DNA from 4 places in the Paenibacillus guangzhouensis genome. Region 4 is predicted to be linked to each of the others. Evidence: riboswitches for the same ligand, from Rfam matches in the RefSeq annotation. Region 4 holds a riboswitch; each other region holds the start of a gene.
The links. Region 4 has a riboswitch for cyclic di-AMP ahead of kdpA (potassium-transporting ATPase subunit KdpA). Riboswitches for the same ligand answer to the same signal wherever they lie in the genome.

Region 1 (5,116 bases), 2.9 Mb from region 4:
TCTGCAATCACCTCTACGATCCCGGCATCCAGAAGTACGCGTAGATGCTTCGAGGCTTGTGGCTGTCGAATCGCTAGGCGTTCGCTGATCTCTCCTACGGTCAGAGAACCAGATTGCAGCAGTTCGACGATTTGAAATCGGCTCGGTTCAGCTAGAGCACTGAATATGCTTGCTTTCATGGATGAACCCGCTTCCTTCCTAAATACACTTTCTTGCTATAATGAATATAACATTTTCCGAATATTCCTGTAAAGGAATATAATTGAAATAAGACGATTCTTGTACCTCTTAGAGCGCATTCATGACTTTAACAATATACTTAGCATCTTCCCCCACGCCGCCGATAAGCGCTGAACCTCTCTCATGCTGCCACGGCAGTCCCACGTAAAATAACCCGGTTACTGGCGAGACGCCACGTCGATGTCTGGGCATTCCCTCATCATTCAACGCACCTGGAAGATGCATATAGCTATAGTCGGATCGGAACCCTGTCGCCCAGATGATATTACGTACAATGACTTGACTACCATCTATGAAGGTGACGGCATCCTGATGGAACCCCGTCGTTCTCGGCTGCAAGTGAATTCGACCTTCCCGTATGCCCCGCTTCAGTTCCATGCCGAAGATCGGATCGCCTTGTCTGCGAATGAAGGCTCCGATCTTGCTGTCACGCGCAGAATGCAAGAGCCCTAGTCGATCGAACCACCAGAAGATGCTCTGACCAAGAAATTGCAGCGGAAAAAACTTCAACGCATGATTCGCCGATAAATATACTTGCCTATCTTTGGACAATTCGACTGCAATTTGCGCTCCAGAGTTCCCAGCTCCGACGACTAGAACGGGTCCTTCCTGCAAGATCGATGGATTCGTGTAAGCCGCTGTGTGCGTCTGGAATATTGATTGCGGCACCTGACAAGCGATCTCGGGAAGGAACGGCTTCTGGAACGGTCCCGTCGCTATGATCACTTGTTTCGCGATGTATTCTACCGCAGCCGTGCGGATATGGAACGATTCCCCCATCTTTGATATTCCAAGAATCTCTGTATTGAGCTGTACTGGCAAGCTCATGGATTCCGCATACCGTTCCATATAATCTGCAATTTCATTCTTCGTCGCGAATCCATTCGGATCGCCCTCCAGCCTTCGTCCAGGCAAGGCGCTGAACCATCTCGGCGTGAACAGAACCAAGGAATCATACCGATGTCGCCAGACATTGCCGATTCGGCGCTCCTTACTGATGATAAGAAAGGATTTCGCAGTATGTTTCAAATAATATCCTGCCGCTAACCCCGCTTGACCCCCACCGATGACCAGAATATCAATTTCTTCCATCATCTTGTTATCTCCTTTGAATAGCGCTCTTTTACATGCGTATATGAGCATATTATCATATATAGAATACTACAGTGTCAATAGGTAGGTCCATTGCCATCTGAGTGCTACTAACTACACAAAAAAGCCGCCTTGATGTCAAGGCAGCTCTCAGAACGATTCAATTATTTCTTCAAATGATAAGGTACCGTCGTAATGATCACATTGCGTCGGAAGAGCAAATGGGCACGGATCAGCAAGCTCGACTGATTGTGAAGAAAATTATGCCAACCCTTCTTCGGAATGAACTGTGGGATAATGACGGTCACTTGATAATTCGATTCGCTCGCTTTCCGTTGAACGGTATCAATAAATTTCGTTAACGGATTAATGATACTGCGATAGGGTGAATGCAACGTGACAAGTCTGACATCCGGCTGCCATTTATTCCACTTCTCCTCGAAGATTTGTTCGCCTTCCCGCTCAAAAGGCACATGAACCGCGATCAGTTGATACGGTTTCAACGATTTCGCATAGTTCAGCGAGTTCTCAACGGCATGGGTGATGCCGGCTACTGGAACAATGATGACATTCCCCTCGATCGGTGGCGCAGGCTCACAATCCGTAATGCGCAGCTGCTCGCCAACTGCATCATAGTGCTTACGAATTTGATGGAAGAGCGCAATGATTAACGGCAAGAAGATGAGTACGGACCATATTTGCGAGAACTTCGTAATGAAGAATACTAAAGTAACGACTAAACTGATCGTTGCGCCGGTCGTATTAATGATGAACTTCGTTACCCAACCCTTCGGCTTCTCACGAAGCCATTTCAACAGCATCCCGGTCTGAGATAGTGTGAACGGAATGAACACCCCGACAGCATAGAGCGGAATTAGCTGCTCCGTCTTCCCTTCGAAGGCTACAATCAAGATGATGGACATGACGGCCAAGAAAATAATCCCATTCGAATATCCTAAGCGATCGCCGCGCATCGTGAACATTCTTGGAATGAACTTATCTTTCGCCAGATTCACAGCAAGCAGCGGGAATGCGGAATATCCGGTATTGGCGGCAAGAATCAAGATAAGCGCCGTCGTGCCTTGAATGAAGAAGTACATAAAGTTCCGTCCGAAGGTCATCTCAGCAATCTGGGAGACAACCGTAACCTCTTCTTTCGGAGCAATGCCGTAATAATAAGCCAAGAAAATAATGCCCGAGAATAATAACGCGAGCAGCGTTCCCATCGCAATTAATGTCTTTGCTGCGTTATTCGGCGCCGGATCCTTGAAGTTAGGTATCGCGTTCGAGATCGCCTCTACCCCTGTTAACGCAGAACTACCTGATGCGAATGCTCTTAAGAGCAGGAACAAGCTGATTCCAGCCACGGGTGTTCCGAGCGATGTATGCAGCTCAGGCGATATTTGACCGGTTAGAATTTTGTAAATCCCTACACCCGATAGGATGAATAAGGCAAGGACGAACAGATACACCGGATAAGCCAGGATCGACGCCGATTCTGTGACGCCTCGTAAGTTCAAGATCGTAATAAATACGACGAATAGGATCGCAATGCCTACGTTATGTTCGTGCAGACTTGGAAAAGCAGACGTAATCGCATCGGTCCCAGCCGATACACTCACGGCCACGGTCAGAATATAATCAACAAGAAGAGATCCGCCTGCGACCAAGCCCGGGTACATACCCAAATTTTCTTTGGATACGACGTAAGCTCCGCCACCATGCGGATAAGCGAATATTATTTGCCGATAGGATAAGATAAGTGCTGTCAATAGAATTAATACGCCAATACCAATGGGGATGGAGTACCAGAAAGCTGCAGTGCTGATGGTAACCAGAACGAGCAATATTTGCTCAGGTCCATAGGCAACGGAAGATAACGCATCAGAAGATAAGATAGCTAATGCTTTGGTCTTGTTGATTTTCTGCTCTCCTAACTCCGTTGACTTCAGTGGTCTACCAATTAATAATCGTTTGATAATGGATAACATCGTGAATCTTGCTCCCCTTTTGGTTAATACATAGATGTGATTATGAAGCTATAATCCCTTGTTTCGCACGCTTTTATCCATAACAGCAACCTACCCCCAAACCGCTAATTATGTTTTTTGGCAATAAAAAACCACAGAGGCTTGAACCTCCGTGGTCATATTGACATGATCACAGTATTCATATCCCCTCTCTTACGACGCTTACGAGGTTAGCTGTCGGATTCGGATGGCGAGAGTCACCCTACTGCATGCCTGCAGATTCACCCCATGTGATGGACTTTCATGTTCATCACGTTGGTTCCCCCGTTTTCCCTTCTGGAAAACTCAGCGAATATGAGAATATAGTTGAACGATATTTTGTGCTATGCGCATTTCCAAGATTGAATATTACGCCTTTCTGTTCTCCTTGTAAAATGCTAAAAAGTTGGTTGCAAAGAATAATTCAGACGATTCATCACCAAGTAAACGCTTACTTGATTCTTACTCTTTTATTATCTATTTCACACGCAAGTTCTCTTTGATTTTTATCAAAAGTCCTCTTCCGTCAAGTCATAGTTAACCGTCATCGCAACTTTACTCCCCGCTGCCGCAGCAATTACAACCTGAGAAGGTCTCACATAAGCCGCATCTCCAGCCGCATACAACCCTGCTACGGAACTTCTCCCTGCTGCATCCGTTCGAATTCCACCTTGCTCCGTCACCTCATAACCGAGTTGTTCGCGGAATGTTGCTTTATTCACGAACGTGGGACTAACGAATCCGCCACGGCGCTCAATCCAACTCCCATCCGTGAAAGAAACACGTTCTAGCTGTCCGTGCTGTCCTTCAAAGGCTGCAATAGGTGTCTGAATCACCCGGATCCCTCTAGACATCAGGAGGTCTTGCTGCTCATCGGATAATATCGTGCGGCCATTCGTGCTTACGATTAGATCTTCGCTCCAGTTATATAGCAATTTAGCGGTATGGAAGATGCCAGCATCCTCAGATATGGCGATCAGAGGCTGATCACGCATCTCCCATGCGTCGCAATATGGGCAGTTAAATATGCTTTTCCCATAAAAATCGTGAAATCCTTCGATAGCGGGGAAGATCTCCTTCAGTCCCGTTGCGATGATCACCTTGCGCGCCTGCAACTGGTTGCCGGAAGACATAACAATGTCGAATCCCTGCCCTGCTGCATGAACATCGGTTACATCAAGCTGCCAATGGTGCACAGACGGATAGCGCAGTACTTCTTCATAGGCCACTCGTCTGAACTCAGCTGGCGCGACATTGTCCCTTGTAATAAATCCATGCGAAGCATGGGTAACGCTATTCCTCGGCTGGTTGTTATCCAGCAGCGCGACACGTCTCCTTGCTCTCCCTAACACTAGCGCCGCATTAAGACCTGCAGGTCCTCCGCCTATAATGGCACAATCATACATCATTAGACTCATCCTTTCTTATATCATCGTTATTAAAGATATATTATGTCTATAATAATCCCAAAAAATAACGATGTCTTACTCAGACAACGTTATTGCTCGGGCAATCTCGAAGAGTTTCCTACGGCGAAGCTCCTGCTCCATCGCTCCTTCAGCAGATACCATCACTTTCTGGATTTCGCATTCTGTATCGTCATGAAGCCCGCAGTGGAACAAGGATGCCGTTCCTTCGATCGCATGAATGACATCAAGGAATGAGATCTCTTCCTTCTTCGCTTTAAGCCGATACCCTCCATTCGCACCGGAAGCCGATTCAATCAACCCTGCCTTAACCAGCTTGGTCAAAATCTTCGACAGGTACGTCGATGA
Region 2 (5,116 bases), 1.1 Mb from region 4:
TAATTTCGTTGTCGGATTTGCCCTTCGGATCGAAGTCGGATCCGCCTTTACCGCCGCCAATAGGTTGTCCGGTCAGGGAGTTCTTCAAGATTTGCTCGAATCCGAGGAACTTGATGATGCTGGCATTAACGGATGGGTGGAAGCGAAGACCGCCCTTGTAAGGTCCGATCGCGCTGTTGAACTGCACACGGAATCCGCGGTTGACTTGAACTTTGCCGTTGTCATCTACCCAAGGCACGCGGAACGATACCATCCGCTCAGGCTCAACGATGCGCTCAAGAATGCCGTGCTCCTTGTATTTAGGATGCTTTGCGAATACAGGCACGAGGGAATCGAGGATTTCTTTGACTGCTTGGTGGAACTCGCTCTCGTGCGGATTGCGTTTGATTACCAATTCATATACCGATTGTACATATTCTTTTGCTGCCGCTTGATTTTGTTCTGGGATGGCCGTGATCACTGTTCAAACACTCCTTTATAAAAGTTTGATTTACACTTTGTGTACGATGATTTGCATTTTATACTATACAAAATGGAAGCATTTCTCCAATAGAAATTATTTAACAAAGCGATTAAATAGCGCTATCGCACTAAAGCGATAAATGGTAAAAACGTTTACATTGTTGTTGCACAAATGATGTAAACGTTCCCAAGGGAAAACCAAAAAACCTGATCATCGTTAAGATGACCAGGTTTGCGCAAAATATAAGGATTACAGCAATTCGCGACGAAGTTCTTCAGCCGATTTCGGGGACAAGTAGCCGAGTGGAATATCGAATACCGTCTTCGCACCAGTTGCTCCTTCTTGGCTAAGGCGGTGAGCTGCTCTCGCGTAAGCTACGAGCACGCTTGCCGTGAACTCAGGGTTGCTCTCAAGCTTCAATCCGAACTCGATAATTTGCTTCGTGTTCTCACCTGTTACACCGCTGCGAATAACGAATCCGCCATGCGGCATGCCTTGATGCTCAGCCTGAAGCTGTTCCTCGGAGATGAATGTCACGGTTGTGTCATAATCAGAGAAATAGTTCGGCATATTTACGATCGTCTCACGAATTTGATCTTGGTTTGCGCCTTCTTCAGCGACTACATAGCACTCACGCAAATGTTTCTCACGTGTAGCGAGCTCTGGTGTCTCACCCGAACGAATGCGGTCGATCACTTCTTCAACTGGAACAGTGTACTGTACGCCAGCTTTTACGCCTGGCACACGACGGATCGCATCAGAGTGGCCTTGGCTAACGCCTTTGCCCCAGAACGTATAGTCTTTGCCTTCTGGCAGGATAGACTCCGCAAGCAGTCGATTAAGCGAGAATAATCCCGGATCCCAGCCTGTCGAAATTACGCTGAGGTTGCCACCTTCTTTCGCAGCTGCATCCACGGTATTGAAAAATTCGGGAATCTTCGCATGCGTGTCGAAGCTGTCGATCGTATTGAACATTTTGGCGATCACTGGCGTCTGCTCTGGAAGGTCTGTCGCGGAACCTCCGCACAGAATCATCACGTCAATGATACCTTTATATTGCTCTGCAGCTGAGATATGCTCGAATTTGATACCTGCTGTAGCGATTTGGTCTGGCTGTCTGCGAGTGAATACCGCTACGAGCTCCAAGTCTTGGTTCTGGCGAATGGCTTTCTCCACGCCTTTCCCCAAGTTACCATAACCAACAATACCTACTTTAATCTTTTGCATTGATAAAGTCCTCCTCTAGGGTATTCCAATATTCTGCTTGTCCACCCTTTAAAGTATATAGAAATATTACATTAAATGTAAACGTTATTCGTGAGAAAAAACCTCTATCGTGGTTCTTACTTTTATTAATACGGCTTTGGTAAAAAGAAACCCGCGAATGTGTCCAGTGGATGGACTTCGCGGGCTCCTTCTTATTATTCTACATCATCGTGATCTTGATTGCCGTCATTGTCATTGGTTTCATCAAAAATGTCCGAATTCGTCACTCTTGTTGCACCAACATAACGTTTCACATAATACGAATCACTTAAGCTGGAAATTGTAATCCCTTTTTTACTGGATGCATGTGCAAATTTATTGTCGCCTACATAGATACCGACATGCGAGATGCCTTTACCGGTTGTGTTGAAGAATACGAGATCTCCGGATTGAAGATCTGATTTTGCAACTTTTTGGCCCATTTTGTACTGTGATCTCGATTGGTGCGGAAGTTTGATGTCGAACTGCTTGAAGATGTACATCGTAAATCCGGAGCAATCAAATCCACTTGTCGATGTGCCACCGCTTTGATAGCGAGTGCCAATAACTTCGTTAACTTCTTTGTCAAGTTTGGAGTCTGCGGCGAAAGCGCTACCAACAGAGACTGTCATCGTTAATGCAAGTGTGACGATCATAGATTTAAATAACTTTTTCAAGAGGGTAATACTCCTTCCAACGCCTACGAGGTTAGCTAAGGGTTCGGTTGAAGGCTCCCTATGATCCCTTACTTGCAAGATCAATTCACCCAAAGATGGTTCCCCCGTTTCCTGGTGCGCAGGAACTCGGCTTCAATAATTTGGTGCACCGGATACGAATCACAATAATGACAAAATTGATTACAAACTTATTACAAAATCTTAACTAATTGCTATTCTAACAGACGCTACTCTCTTTGACAAACCTTTTTTTACGTTTTTACTCCATTTTTTGCGAAAAACAACGAATAACCCGACCTTCGCTAGGCGAAAATCGGGTTTATTCGTTACTTCTTTATTTTATTGGACGAGTATCGTGTTTCTATTTTTTGGGCACATCACTTTGTGGGGATATTTTAACATTTGCTTTGCCACAGTTGATATTGTGCTGCAATGCCCCACACTTTGACGATAGAGCGGACGAGATGGTAGGTCTGATGCAGAATAATAGCGATGAGCCCTGTCCAGATCCAAGCGGCAGCTGTAAAAATACTGCTGATCACAAGCAGGAATGCGAGCAGTAGAAGGGTGATGCCTAGAATCATAGGCAGGTTTTTGAGGGAGAGGAGCAGTCCGCGGAAGATCCCCGTCTTGCTCACCTGACCAAACTGCATGAATAAGAACAATTGATGCATGATCCATGCGAATACAATCCATCCGAAGATGATCGGTAGGAAGGCAACCCCTAGTTGCTCCAGGTTGTAGAACTTCCATTCCTGATAGAAGTAAGGAACGATCCAGTACGCTGGGGCGAGGATCAACAGGTTCTCCAGCCAATAGAACAGACAGGCCGGTTTCCACGCGTATTTCATGCCTTTGAAGAATAAGAGTCCTTTATCATCTTGATGGTGAATAGAATAGTAGAGTCCGGCGTTGATGAACGGTGTGATGATCATGCGTATGAGGAATAAGCCAGCCAGCATCCACAGGTAATAATCGATGATATCGGTCTTCATGAGTTGGAACTGGCTCTCGATTAAGAACATCTGCATACTCGTCTCAGTAGGGTGAGGATCCGGGTAGCGTTCTAGAAGGGGGACCACGATGGCGTCGATAAATCGATAGAGGAAGAAGCCCCAGATCAGCTGGTACAAGAATAGAATAATAACAATATAGAAATGATGCCTAACAATACTAAAGCTTTCTTTGATATATTTCATGCCGGGTTCACCTCACCATCCGAGTGCGTTCAAGATACTCTCGATCAGTTTTGCTGTACTGAAGTTAATTCGCGTTTTGACGGCTTCATCAATCTGGGCCTTCATGTAGTTATTGATGCGTTTATTCTCAAGCACCATCGTATCTTGCGGGTCGATCATCACCCAATCCAGCGGTGTCTTATGGGTGAGTGTATACTGAATCGTTGCCGATGCGCCGTCCCACATCCGCTTCACGGACGTACCGTCCTTGAACATGAACACGACAGGAACTTGCGGGTAATCGCCGCCTTTTTTGCGGAGAATGACTTTGGACTCATAGGCCGTCGCCCCTTTAGATTCTATCTTCTCCGCTGTAATGCTCTCCACGGCATAATCCGTCATGAATCCTTTATAGACGTATTGATTGAAAAACTCAGTCCAATTCTTCTTCGTGACTTGCTCGACGACACGCTGGAAATCCGACGTCGTCGGGTGGCGGAAGGCCCATTTATTCGTGTAGGTCTTCATAATTTTAGCCATCGTCTTGGCTCCCACTTGCTTTTCCAAGGCAACGAGCACCAGTTTACCGCGCGTGTACACATTTTCGGCATATTGGTCGGAGTCTTTGTATTTCCATGCGTAGAGAGACAGTGGAGCTGGGCTGGTCATATAGCTCGACTCGATCGGCAGATTCGGTACAATACCGTACTCCGTCTCCATGACGCGGTCCTCAGCGTAGGAGGTGAACCCTTCGTCCAGCCAAGCTTCTTCAAATTCATTGCTCGCAAGCATGCCGTAGAAATATTGATGTCCGATTTCATGAACGACAGTACGCTCTAGATCATACCCTGGGTTATCATCCATCGCCCCGAATGCCGTAATAAGGGTTGGGTACTCCATTCCGCCAGCCCCATTGCCTTCTTTAGGCGGTACGACGATCGAGAGTGTAGAATAAGGGTATTCTCCGTACCATTCGCTATAGCGAGCAAGTGACACCTTAGCGGCGTGGAAGTACCGCTCTTGCAGATCCTTATGCGCCGGATCAAGGTAGAGCTTGATTCGTACGCCAGGAACGTTCGGCGCAGAGAAAGGCTGTTCAGCATAGATGAAGTCCGGCGATGCGGCCCATGCGAAGTCATGCACATCTTCGGCATAAAATTGATAAGTTTTGTATCCGGCTTGGGTGGTTGCGCTTTTGGTTGGGAAGCCGGAGGCTGCCACTTTATAGGCTTCAGGGACTTGGATGCGCACGTTGTAGGTACCGAAGTCGGAGTAGAATTCGGAGTTCCCGTGGTATTGATGGATATTCCATCCTTCGGTCGTTCGCCCGCGCGTACCTGCGGGTTCATACACGGCCAGCTTCGGGAACCATTGTCCCGCCATGACGAAGTTGCCTGCGACACCCATGCGTGCGAAGACGTCCGGCATTTTGACATTGAACTTCATATTAAGCGTAATGGACTGGCCGGGCTTGACCGGCTGAGAGAGCCGAACCTTCATTAAAGTGCGATCATTCGGATTGTTGTCATCCGGCTGTACATACTGCATGCGTT
Region 3 (5,116 bases), 3.2 Mb from region 4:
ACCTGCACAAACATTATGGCAAGCTTGAAATCTTAAAAGGCATCGACATGACCATCGAAAAAGGGGAAGTCGTTGTTGTGATCGGTCCGAGTGGATCGGGGAAAAGTACGTTTCTACGTTGCCTCAATCTGCTGGAAGTTCCTACGAAAGGAACGATTCATTTCGAAGGGGATGCAATCACAGATAAATCGCATAATATCAATGCCACGCGCGAGAAAATGGGCATGGTGTTCCAGCAATTTAATTTATTCCCGCATAAGACTGTCTTAGATAATATTACACTTGCACCAATAAAGGTATTGAAGAAGGACAAAGCTTCGGCAGAGCAAATTGCGCTCGATTTACTTCGCCAAGTTGGGCTTGAAGATAAGAAGCATGTCTATCCTTCGCAATTATCCGGTGGACAGAAGCAGCGTATCGCCATTGCCCGCGCACTCGCGATGCAGCCGCACGTGATGTTGTTCGATGAGCCGACATCAGCGCTCGATCCCGAAATGGTCGGGGAAGTGCTGGATGTAATGAAATCCCTTGCGGCACAAGGGATGACAATGGTCATCGTAACTCACGAGATGGGCTTTGCGCGAGAAGTTGGCGACCGCATCGTGTTCATGGATGGCGGGAAGATCGTCGAGGAAGGCGATCCGCAGACCGTATTCAGTGCACCGCAGCATCCGCGTACACAAGAATTTCTTAGCAAGGTACTCTAATCTAGAACCACATCATCCTTCGTCCCTGTCAGGGCGGAGGATTTTTTGTTAACCTAACGAAAGCTAATAATGCAGGTGTGGCGTGGATTCTTTGCTTAATTGTTGGTTAGGGGCCGAAGTTTAGGTATTGACAAAAAAAGTTTCCCTAGTACAATTTAGAGTATAGAACATTTGCATTGTCTCTGAATAAGATGTTGAAGTGGCCTATATTTTTTTAACCAAAAGTTGCACTAAGGAAAAATATTTTGTCCAATACACAATTGACATAGATAGATATGAGGAAAGTAGCACGAGCAGGATAGGAGTGATCGATATGGAGAACAATGTAGAAATGAAATCATTGAATAAACCATCATTTGCGAAGAAGTCATGGCGGCAGGAGCGGGATCAACCGTCATTGCCAGAAGTTCATCGTTCGATGAAAATACCTAAGAAAGGTTCATGGCTCAAGAAGTTTTTAGCTTTTGCAGGGCCAGGTTATCTGGTTGCGGTAGGGTATATGGATCCGGGGAACTGGGCGACGAGTATTGCCGGAGGTTCGATGTTCGGCTATACACTATTGTCCGTCATCTTCGTCTCGAACCTTATGGCGATGCTCTTGCAAGCACTCGCCGGCAAACTTGGGATCGTGACGGGTCGAGATCTTGCGCAAGCTTGCCGTGATCATTATACGAAGCCAGTGAATTTCGTCCTGTGGGTGCTCTGTGAACTGGCCATCGCAGCTTGTGATTTGGCTGAAGTCATCGGGGCCGCGATCGCGCTGAACTTGCTATTCGGGATACCTCTTGTATACGGTGTATTAATTACGGCAGTCGACGTTCTCATCGTGCTGTTCCTACAGAACAAAGGGTTCCGATATATTGAGATATTGGTTATCGTCTTGATCGCGACCATCGGCGGTTGCTTCGCAGTAGAGTATTTCTTATCTAGACCTGACCTTGGCGGCATCGCACGCGGCTTTATTCCGAGCGCAGAGATCATTACGAACCCAACGATGTTGTATATCGGGATCGGGATTTTAGGGGCCACTGTGATGCCACATAACTTGTATTTGCACTCATCTATTGTACAGACGCGGAGCTTCGAGGAGAATTCTGCGGGGAAACGTCAAGCGATTAAATATGCAACATGGGATTCATCCATTGCACTATTGTTCGCACTGTTCATTAATGCTTCCATTCTTATTATCGCAGCCGCAACGTTCCATGAGGCGGGGATGACGAGTATTGCGGATATTGGAGATGCCTATCATATGTTAACGCCGCTGCTCGGCACAACGCTTGGTAGTATCGTCTTTGGGGTTGCGCTCTTAGCATCAGGACAGAACTCAACATTAACAGGTACCTTAGCGGGGCAGATCGTCATGGAAGGCTTCCTGAATATACGACTTAAGCCTTGGCTGCGCAGATTAATTACACGGATGATCGCGATTATTCCAGCGGTGATCGTAACCATCATGTATGGTGAGAAGGGTGTCAGCGATTTGCTTATCTTAAGTCAAGTCATTCTATCGCTTCAACTATCCTTTGCTGTCGTACCTCTCGTGAAATTCACAAGCGACCCTGCCAAAATGGGGGAATTCGTCAACAAACCATGGATGAAATGGACGGCATGGTTCGTAACGATCGTAATCATTATCTTGAATGCGTATCTACTGTACAGCACATTTTTCGGTTAATTAAACGTTATTTTTAGCTGAGGAAGACCTATTCGAATCGAGTCCAGCACTCGGTGAATAGGTCTTTTTGTTGTAATTGTATCAAAAAATTAATCACAAAAAACGCTGATATACCGCATGGTTGAGCGATTTGTCAAAAATTGCTTGCGCACTGGTTACAAAATTGTGATATATTGATTGAGCCGAAACTTCGATTGCTGAAGTGCGGGGGATGATTCACAGCTGAATGGATGAAGAACAAAATCCACAACAATCGATTCAGCTAGGGGTGAAACGCGTAAGCGTAGGGTTGTATCCTCAATCCAAACCCGACAACTAACCTCGTAGGCGTATGAAAAGGAGGAATTATGAAAATTTTTAATCTGAAGAAATTGTCCATTACGTTGATAACTGCATTCTTAGCTGTTCAATCGATTACTGTTGTTGCAGCAGCGCCTTACTACGCGAAAGACGGAGATACCTTCTTCAATATCGCAAAGGCGAATAACATCGATATGAATGATCTCATGAAGGCGAATCCGAACGTCGATCCACTCAATATCTATCAAGGATTAAAGATTGATTTTCCTGGAGCCAAAGAACAAAAAGCTGAGGTTGCCTCAGCACCGGCAGCAGCATCCGAACCGCTTGCAGCAGAAGCAAAAGCAGTTGCAAAATCTGCACCTGCGCCTACAGCAAAGAATGAGGAGAAGCCGGTAGAGAAACCAGAGCCGAAGAAAAAGGAAGCAACAGTGTCTGCCTTTGCATCATCAGATAATGTGGTCCATATTTCTGGCGAGCCTACAAGCTACAAGAAATCGATAAATGTGAAAGCGACAGCCTATACAGCTGCAGCAAGTGAAAATGGATCATGGGCAGGGAAAGATTATTTCGGTAATCAATTGAAGCACGGTACAATTGCGGTTGACCCGGACATGATTCCGCTTGGTACGAAAGTATTCGTAACAGGCTACTCATTTAACGGATTACCAGCAGGCGGATTTGTGGGTCGAGCGAATGACATTGGCGGCAGTATCAAAGGGAACCGTATTGATATCTTCGTCGATACGACACAATCGAGTGCGAGCAAGTTCGGTATTCAGAATGTAAAAGTATTTATACTTTCTTAATAGCGACAAACGCTTCCCATCCTTGAATAAGGATGAAGGAAGCGTTTTTTTGTTCTTCGTTTTATGAATTGCTCTTTCGGACATGGAACATATCTGTCAAGGTAACGAATTGATAACGTTTATTTTTCAGTCGTTCAATGACTCGTGGCAGAGCTTCCAGCGTCCCATTTAAGACCCCTCCAACATTCCCGCCTGCATGCTGCAGAATAATCGAACCCGGCCGTGTAGTCGTTAGGATATTGCTCATGACTCTCTGGGCACTTAGTCCTCGCCAATCTTGGGAATCGACATCCCAATTCACGATAATATACCCTTGGCTTCCAGCCCATCGCACTTGCTGCTCGTTGATTTCACCGTATGGAGGGCGAATGAATTTGGGGTGATACCCAATGATTCGATGCAATATCGCGTCCGTTCGCAAGATTTGCCGTTTGAATTTCACCATGGACACCTTCGTCAGCAAAGGGTGATTGTATGTATGGTTGCCGACGAGATGGCCTTCCCGCACCATCCGTCTTACGATATCGGGGTGCTTCTCGGCACGATAGCCCATCACGAAAAAAGTCGCTTTGACGTTATAGGCTTTGAGTACATCCAGCACTTTACCTGTGAACTCATCTGGCACATCATCGAACGTTAAGGATACACGTCTCGCATAGGACGAACCGTTATTTTTGAAGATGGCAGGGTATTTATGACGCAGTGATGACAAGGCACGGTAACTATCTTCTGCACGAGATCGGCGATTGGATTTGGTCCGCTCTGATTTCTTGCGATGCGAGACCGTCTGTCTCGTCGCATCCGGTTCGGACAACTTCTGCTTGGTCTCTGTCTCAGCCCCTTTGGAATGGAGTGTTACGGGGGATGTCTCTAGCACTTTCGGTAGCGGTGACGGATCAGAAGAATTTGAACAACCGCTACAGAGCATGATGAGGACTAGGAACAGTATACAACACGAACGCAAAGCGAATCCCCTCCCTTCAATACACTGTTTTGCACATTCGGAATCCGTCTCTTTGTTATGTCCTTTTCGATGGTGAATTATGCGAATGTTTCCAATCGAATCAAACGCATCGATGTGAACATTGTCACAGCTTCGGCAAGCGCCGCAAGGCATAGTATAAGAAGGCAAAACCCTGTTAAAAGGAGGGCGCATGTGAATACCGTTAAATCCAATGTGAAGATCGCAAAAGACGTATACCTGATGAAAATTGAAGGACATTTTGAGGGCCGAATGGGGCAGTTCTACATGCTTCGGGCATGGTCAGATTATCCCGTGTTATCCAGGCCGATCAGCATATATGATATCGGTGTGCAAGAGATCAGCTTCTTATATCATGTAGTTGGGGAAGGGACAGAACGTTTCAAGCAGCTTGAAGCGGGCGATCCGATCCAACTGGAAGGACCTTATGGGAACGGCTTCCCTGTAGTGCAAGGCAAGGTAGCGCTAGTCGGCGGGGGAATTGGGATCGCCCCGCTATACTTCGCAGCGAAGCAGCTGCAGCAACCGGACATTTATCTAGGATTCAGCCGAGAATCATATCTTGTCGATGAGTTTAGACCTTTCGCAGGCGAAGTCGTCTGTGATGTAGGCGGAATCATTGTCAATCAGATCGATTATA
Region 4 (5,116 bases):
GAATTTCCAAGTCGACTCCGACATACTTTGCAATCGGTGCTAGTGTCACCACAACGATCAAGAAGATCACGGTCAATGTAATGAGCAAAATATTCAGCGCAATTTCGTTCGGCGTCTTCTGACGTTCTGCTCCCTCCACGAGGGAGATCATGCGATCGAGGAACGATTCGCCCGGATCATTCGTGATCCGCACTTTAATCTGGTCGCTGACGACACGTGTACCGCCTGTGACGGAACTGAAGTCGCCGCCCGCTTCCTTCATCACTGGCGCAGATTCACCGGTAATCGCGGATTCGTCGACCGTTGCCAGCCCCGCGATCACTTCCCCGTCTCCAGGGATCATCTCGCCCATCGATACGACGACGATGTCGCCTTTGCGGAGCTCGGTTGCCGGCACTTGCTTCACGCCGCCGCCAGGCTGTACTTTATTCGCCAGCACATCACTCTTCGTCTGCTTGAGCGCATTCGCCTGGGCTTTCCCGCGTCCTTCCGCAATTGCTTCAGCGAAGTTCGCGAACAACACGGTGAACAACAAGACGATGAATACCGTTAAGTTAAAACCGAAATTCGCTTCCGCCCCGAATAAGGACGGGAATAAGGTTAACAGCAGGACGATGAACGTCCCTACTTCGACCACGAACATGACCGGATTTTTGATCATGATCAGTGGGTTTAATTTGACGAAGCTCTGGCCTAGCGCATATTTCACAATATCTGAAGTTATTAATGATTTTCGTTTCATGGTCTGATCCATGTTCTTTCACCTCGTTAAATGATCTCTACCCTAATGTCAGGTACTCTGCAATCGGTCCAAGGACGAGCACCGGCAGGAATGTCAGTGCGCCAATGAGAATGACCGTTCCGAGCAGTACCCCTGCGAACAGCTTGTTGTCGGTACGGAATGTCCCGATCGTCTCAGGCACCCATTTCTTGCGCACGAGTGAACCTGCGACGCCGAGCAAGGCCACAATTGAGACATAACGTCCGAGGAACATGACAATCCCAGTTGTGATATTCCAGAACGGCGTGTTATCCGCCAAGCCTTCGAAGCCCGAGCCGTTATTGGCTGCCGAGGAGGTATATTCATAGAGCACTTGCGAGATCCCGTGGAACCCAGGATTGGTAATCGCGCCGGATCCGAGATCCGTTAAAAACGCAATCGCCGTCGGTCCGAGAATGATGAGCGGATGCGCCAGAATCGCAATCGCGATGAGCTTCATCTCATGCGGTTCGATCTTGCGACCCAAGAACTCCGGCGTACGACCGACCATTAAGCCTGCCAAGAATACCGCAAGGATCGCATACATCAGCATGTTGACAAGCCCTACGCCGTCACCGCCGAACACCACGTTCAGCATCATCAGCGACATCGGTACGAGACCGCCAAGCGGCGTTAATGTATCATGCATATTGTTGACCGTCCCCGTCGTGGCCGAGGTTGTTACAGTTGTGAACAGAGCGGATTGCGCAATACCGAATCGCGCTTCCTTCCCTTCCATGCTGCCCTGCGACGTATCGGCGCCGATCGAATTCAAGACTGGATTGCCGTTGCTCTCCGAGACATAGACAAGACTTAGGAACGCTGCGAACAAAATGCCCATGACCGCGAACACGATCCAGCCCTGCTTCTGATTCCGAGCGAAGCGTCCGTACGTATACGTCAGCGATGCTGGGATACACCACATCATTAACATTTCGAGCACGTTCGTTAACGGGTTCGGATTCTCGAATGGATGCGAAGAGTTCGCTCCGAAAAATCCCCCGCCGTTCGTCCCTAGATGCTTAATCGATTCGAGCGAAGCGACTGGCCCGACCGCGATCTGCTGCGTCTCTCCTGCAATCGTATGAGCTTCCACCGTCGCATTCAGCGTCTGCGGCACTTGCAGTCCAACGAGCACCAGCGTCATCACGATCGCCATCGGAATCAGCAACCGGGTATGAGCCTTCACGAAGTCTGTGAAGAAGTTGCCAAGGCCTGTGCCCTTCTTCGTTAATCCGCGGATAAAGGCAATTGCCACCACAATTCCCGTCGCCGCCGAGGTGAACATCATCATCATGATGACGATCATTTGCGAGAAATACGATAGACCCGATTCCCCGCTGTAATGCTGTAAGTTCGTATTGGTCATAAAGCTGATAATCGTATTAAAAGATAACGTCGGCTCCATATTGTCGATCCCGTTCGGATTGAGCGGCAGCCAGCGCTGCACGAGTAAGACCCCAAATCCGATGAGCGTCAATACGAGGTTGGTTAGTAATAGACTAAGCGCGTATCGCTTCCACGACATGTCGCCTTTGTTCTTGAGCCCAATCAGCCAGTAGATGCCCTTCTCCACCGGTCCGAAAATCCGATCCGACCGATTCGGCTCATTCGAAAAAATATGATAGATATAAGTCCCGAGCGGCTTCACGATCAAGAGCAATAGCCCGATGACAATCACGATTTGCAATATATCCATAAGGACGTTCATGTTCATTCTCCCTTTTCAAGAATTCAGGTTTTCATGTTCTGTTCAGATGTTGTTCAAAAGTTGGCTTCTTAGGACCGAGAAGGTTGCGTGAACCCGAAGAAGGAGGAGCGGAGTTTAGGCGAAACCTAAATGAGCACCGGACTTCGAGGGTGAACGCAAGATTCGACGTCGAATTAACATCTTTGAAGCACCTCGTCATAAGGAGTTAACTTTTGAACTTCCTTATTTGGGCATAAAAAAAGAAGCCTGCGGGGGAGGTTATCCATCGCGGCTTCAATTAAGGACACGGCAAATCGCCATGCACCTGTGCATTGAATACGTTCAAGTTGCCTCTCTCGAGACGCTTACGAGGTTAGCTGTCGGATTCGGGCCTAGAGAGTCGCCCTACCTTAGCGCCGTACAAGACGGTGCCTTGGATTCACCCCATGGTCAGCTCTGCCGACCGTTGGTTCCCCCGCTCTTTGCTATAGCAAAGACTCAGCGATAAAGACATGTTCATTTCGAATTGCATGATCGAAGCTGCAGCGCCTTCGCTGCTACAGCCAGCATACATCTACACTTTCCTTCATCCTCTCTCATTCGCTTACGAGGTTAGCTGTCGGATTCGGATGGTGAGAGTCACCCTACCTCGGTACCGTTGTACCCAGGATTCACCCCACATGTACCCGCGCTCGCTCTCACACGAACAACAGGTTCATGACTTATTTGGTTCCCCCGCTCCTTGCTCATGCAAGGACTCAGCAATGTTCATGAATCGTATCATACTCCTCGCGTTGCAACTTGTAAAACCGAATAAATCGCGTAAATAGAATCTGAAAATACTGGAAATAACCATGAAAGCGTTATGAATGAGGTGAATCTCTCGAAATCTCCTATTTTCGCTCGTTAGATCACGTTCACGCATATTTCAGGATGAATACACACTGCTAGCTTAAAAGTTTGTCGTTTTTTTCCATACTCTGAATCTATCCAAATCAATCCAATTCCATGTATGCTAACTACCTGGATTCGATTGCTTCTGCAGCACACAAAAATCTCCCCTCGGCCAGTGGTCGCACACCGTTCACCGAGAGGAGATGCTCAGAAATTCCTTGTTCCTATTACTTCTGTTCCAGCGTTTTCAATACGACCAGCGACAAATCACTGATATCGATTTTTCCATCGCCGTTCAGATCCATCATGCGATTACCTTCTTCCAGCGATTTGCCTAATTGCTGGGCAACAAGCGTGACATCCTGTGCGTTCACTTGATGGTCTTGGTTCACGTCTTCTACATCGTACGCGAACTGTACGCCAAGCTTCACATCTGCAGGCAGCGTGTAAGACAGCTTTGTCAGATCTGCATTCTTGTCGGCAAATAGCGACTCCTTCGTAAGCACGATTTCCGCTGGATCTCCGAATTGCTTCGCCTTCAGCGTAATCTGTGCCACGTCCACGCTGCCGCCAAGCGCCCTTGCTCCCAATAGCGTAGCGATGATGTTGACCTTGCCGTGCGTCTGATCCTGGTTCCAGCCGAGATAGGCGTTGGAATCAGAACCGAAGCTGCTAGCCATCTGCACATCCACGACTTCGAAGAGTGCCGGATCGAATGCCAAGGATGCCTGCACGGCAGCCAAGTCGGTCACATCTTGCGCCTGCAAGGTAACCTTGAACGATTCCCCGACAGCGACTTGGCCATCAACCTTCAACTTCAAGCTGCCTGGCGATTGTCCCTCGAAGGTGACTTGATCATAGTAGCCGATCATCATGTTCCATGCCGACGAATACAAAGCAATCCTCGCATAGGCTGCTTGCTCCGGAGCCACACCAGATGCAGAGATATCGACCCATTGCTTTTGCGGCATGCCTTTAATAACCGTACCTGCTACTGTACTGATCTGCTTGCCGGATTTGTCGTAAAAATAGAGTATGATGCCAGAATCATCGGTTCTTGACCCTTCAATGAGTCCTTGCTCAATATAGAGCTTCGCAGCGGCCGTATATTCAGCGCCGCGGACGACTGGGATTGGATCGCTGAGATAGCTGCCCGTTCCCGCACTACCTTGCGCTTGGTCTACGACCTTCAAGCTCTGTCCCGGATCTCCGCAATAACTCTGCTCGCTCGAGAGACTAAATTCTGTCACCGTTGTCGTATAAGCATTGCTCCAGCCCGGAATGCTGTTATCTGGCTTGAGCGGCTCTTCGAAGCATCCGTTACGCACCGGCAGCTTCACGCTCGTCGATGCGGAGATTGGAATCATCATCAGCTTCGTGCCGTCGGTGTAATAGATTTGCTCTTGTCCTTCCGCATCCTTGGCCAGCGTCATGAAGCTCATCTCGAAATTACTTGGCGTTAGCGAGCGATACTCTAGCGTGTCTGGATCCACTACCGTCATCCGATTCGCAAGTCCGGCATAGAGGAGACCATCCTCGCCCCAGCGGAAGTAGTATGGACGCCACATGCCGTAATCCTTTACATCCGGATAGATATTTTTCTGTTTCGCAATCGACAGATCATTCGGATTTAATGCAAACAGGATACCATCGACACCGCCCCACAGCAATCCGTCTTTCCCGAAGGTCAGACCGCTGATCATGCGATGTTTGCCGAGCCCTGCTAGCCCGGTAAGCTCTTTATGCATCGTCATTTCTGTTGTCGCCATATC

Region 1: it holds a riboswitch for cyclic di-AMP, as region 4 does, so the genes downstream of both, GCU39_RS10575 (APC family permease) here and kdpA (potassium-transporting ATPase subunit KdpA) in region 4, are expected to answer to the same signal.
Region 2: it holds a riboswitch for cyclic di-AMP, as region 4 does, so the genes downstream of both, GCU39_RS23575 (C40 family peptidase) here and kdpA (potassium-transporting ATPase subunit KdpA) in region 4, are expected to answer to the same signal.
Region 3: it holds a riboswitch for cyclic di-AMP, as region 4 does, so the genes downstream of both, GCU39_RS11835 (3D domain-containing protein) here and kdpA (potassium-transporting ATPase subunit KdpA) in region 4, are expected to answer to the same signal.

The regions. Positions count from the first base shown of each region.
Region 1 covers NZ_CP045293.1:2,381,791-2,386,906, forward strand. Annotated here, with positions in the region: gene GCU39_RS10565 (ArsR/SmtB family transcription factor) at 1-179, opposite strand, end outside; gene GCU39_RS10570 (flavin-containing monooxygenase) at 289-1,335, opposite strand; gene GCU39_RS10575 (APC family permease) at 1,497-3,323, opposite strand; cyclic di-AMP (ydaO/yuaA leader) riboswitch at 3,506-3,663, opposite strand; gene GCU39_RS10580 (NAD(P)/FAD-dependent oxidoreductase) at 3,851-4,750, opposite strand; gene GCU39_RS10585 (Rrf2 family transcriptional regulator) at 4,826-5,116, opposite strand, start outside.
Region 2 covers NZ_CP045293.1:5,235,285-5,240,400, reverse strand. Annotated here, with positions in the region: gene gdhA (NADP-specific glutamate dehydrogenase) at 1-457, opposite strand, end outside; gene GCU39_RS23580 (diaminopimelate dehydrogenase) at 713-1,690, opposite strand; gene GCU39_RS23575 (C40 family peptidase) at 1,885-2,385, opposite strand; cyclic di-AMP (ydaO/yuaA leader) riboswitch at 2,391-2,527, opposite strand; gene GCU39_RS23570 (carbamoyl transferase) at 2,781-3,584, opposite strand; gene GCU39_RS23565 (M1 family metallopeptidase) at 3,597-5,116, opposite strand, start outside.
Region 3 covers NZ_CP045293.1:2,654,177-2,659,292, reverse strand. Annotated here, with positions in the region: gene GCU39_RS11845 (amino acid ABC transporter ATP-binding protein) at 1-707, shown strand, start outside; gene GCU39_RS11840 (Nramp family divalent metal transporter) at 1,039-2,385, shown strand; cyclic di-AMP (ydaO/yuaA leader) riboswitch at 2,556-2,730, shown strand; gene GCU39_RS11835 (3D domain-containing protein) at 2,733-3,494, shown strand; gene GCU39_RS11830 (polysaccharide deacetylase family protein) at 3,556-4,371, opposite strand; gene GCU39_RS11825 (dihydroorotate dehydrogenase electron transfer subunit) at 4,651-5,116, shown strand, end outside.
Region 4 covers NZ_CP045293.1:6,352,995-6,358,110, reverse strand. Annotated here, with positions in the region: gene kdpB (potassium-transporting ATPase subunit KdpB) at 1-754, opposite strand, end outside; gene kdpA (potassium-transporting ATPase subunit KdpA) at 780-2,459, opposite strand; cyclic di-AMP (ydaO/yuaA leader) riboswitch at 2,797-2,964, opposite strand; cyclic di-AMP (ydaO/yuaA leader) riboswitch at 3,037-3,224, opposite strand; gene GCU39_RS28525 (cohesin domain-containing protein) at 3,572-5,116, opposite strand, start outside.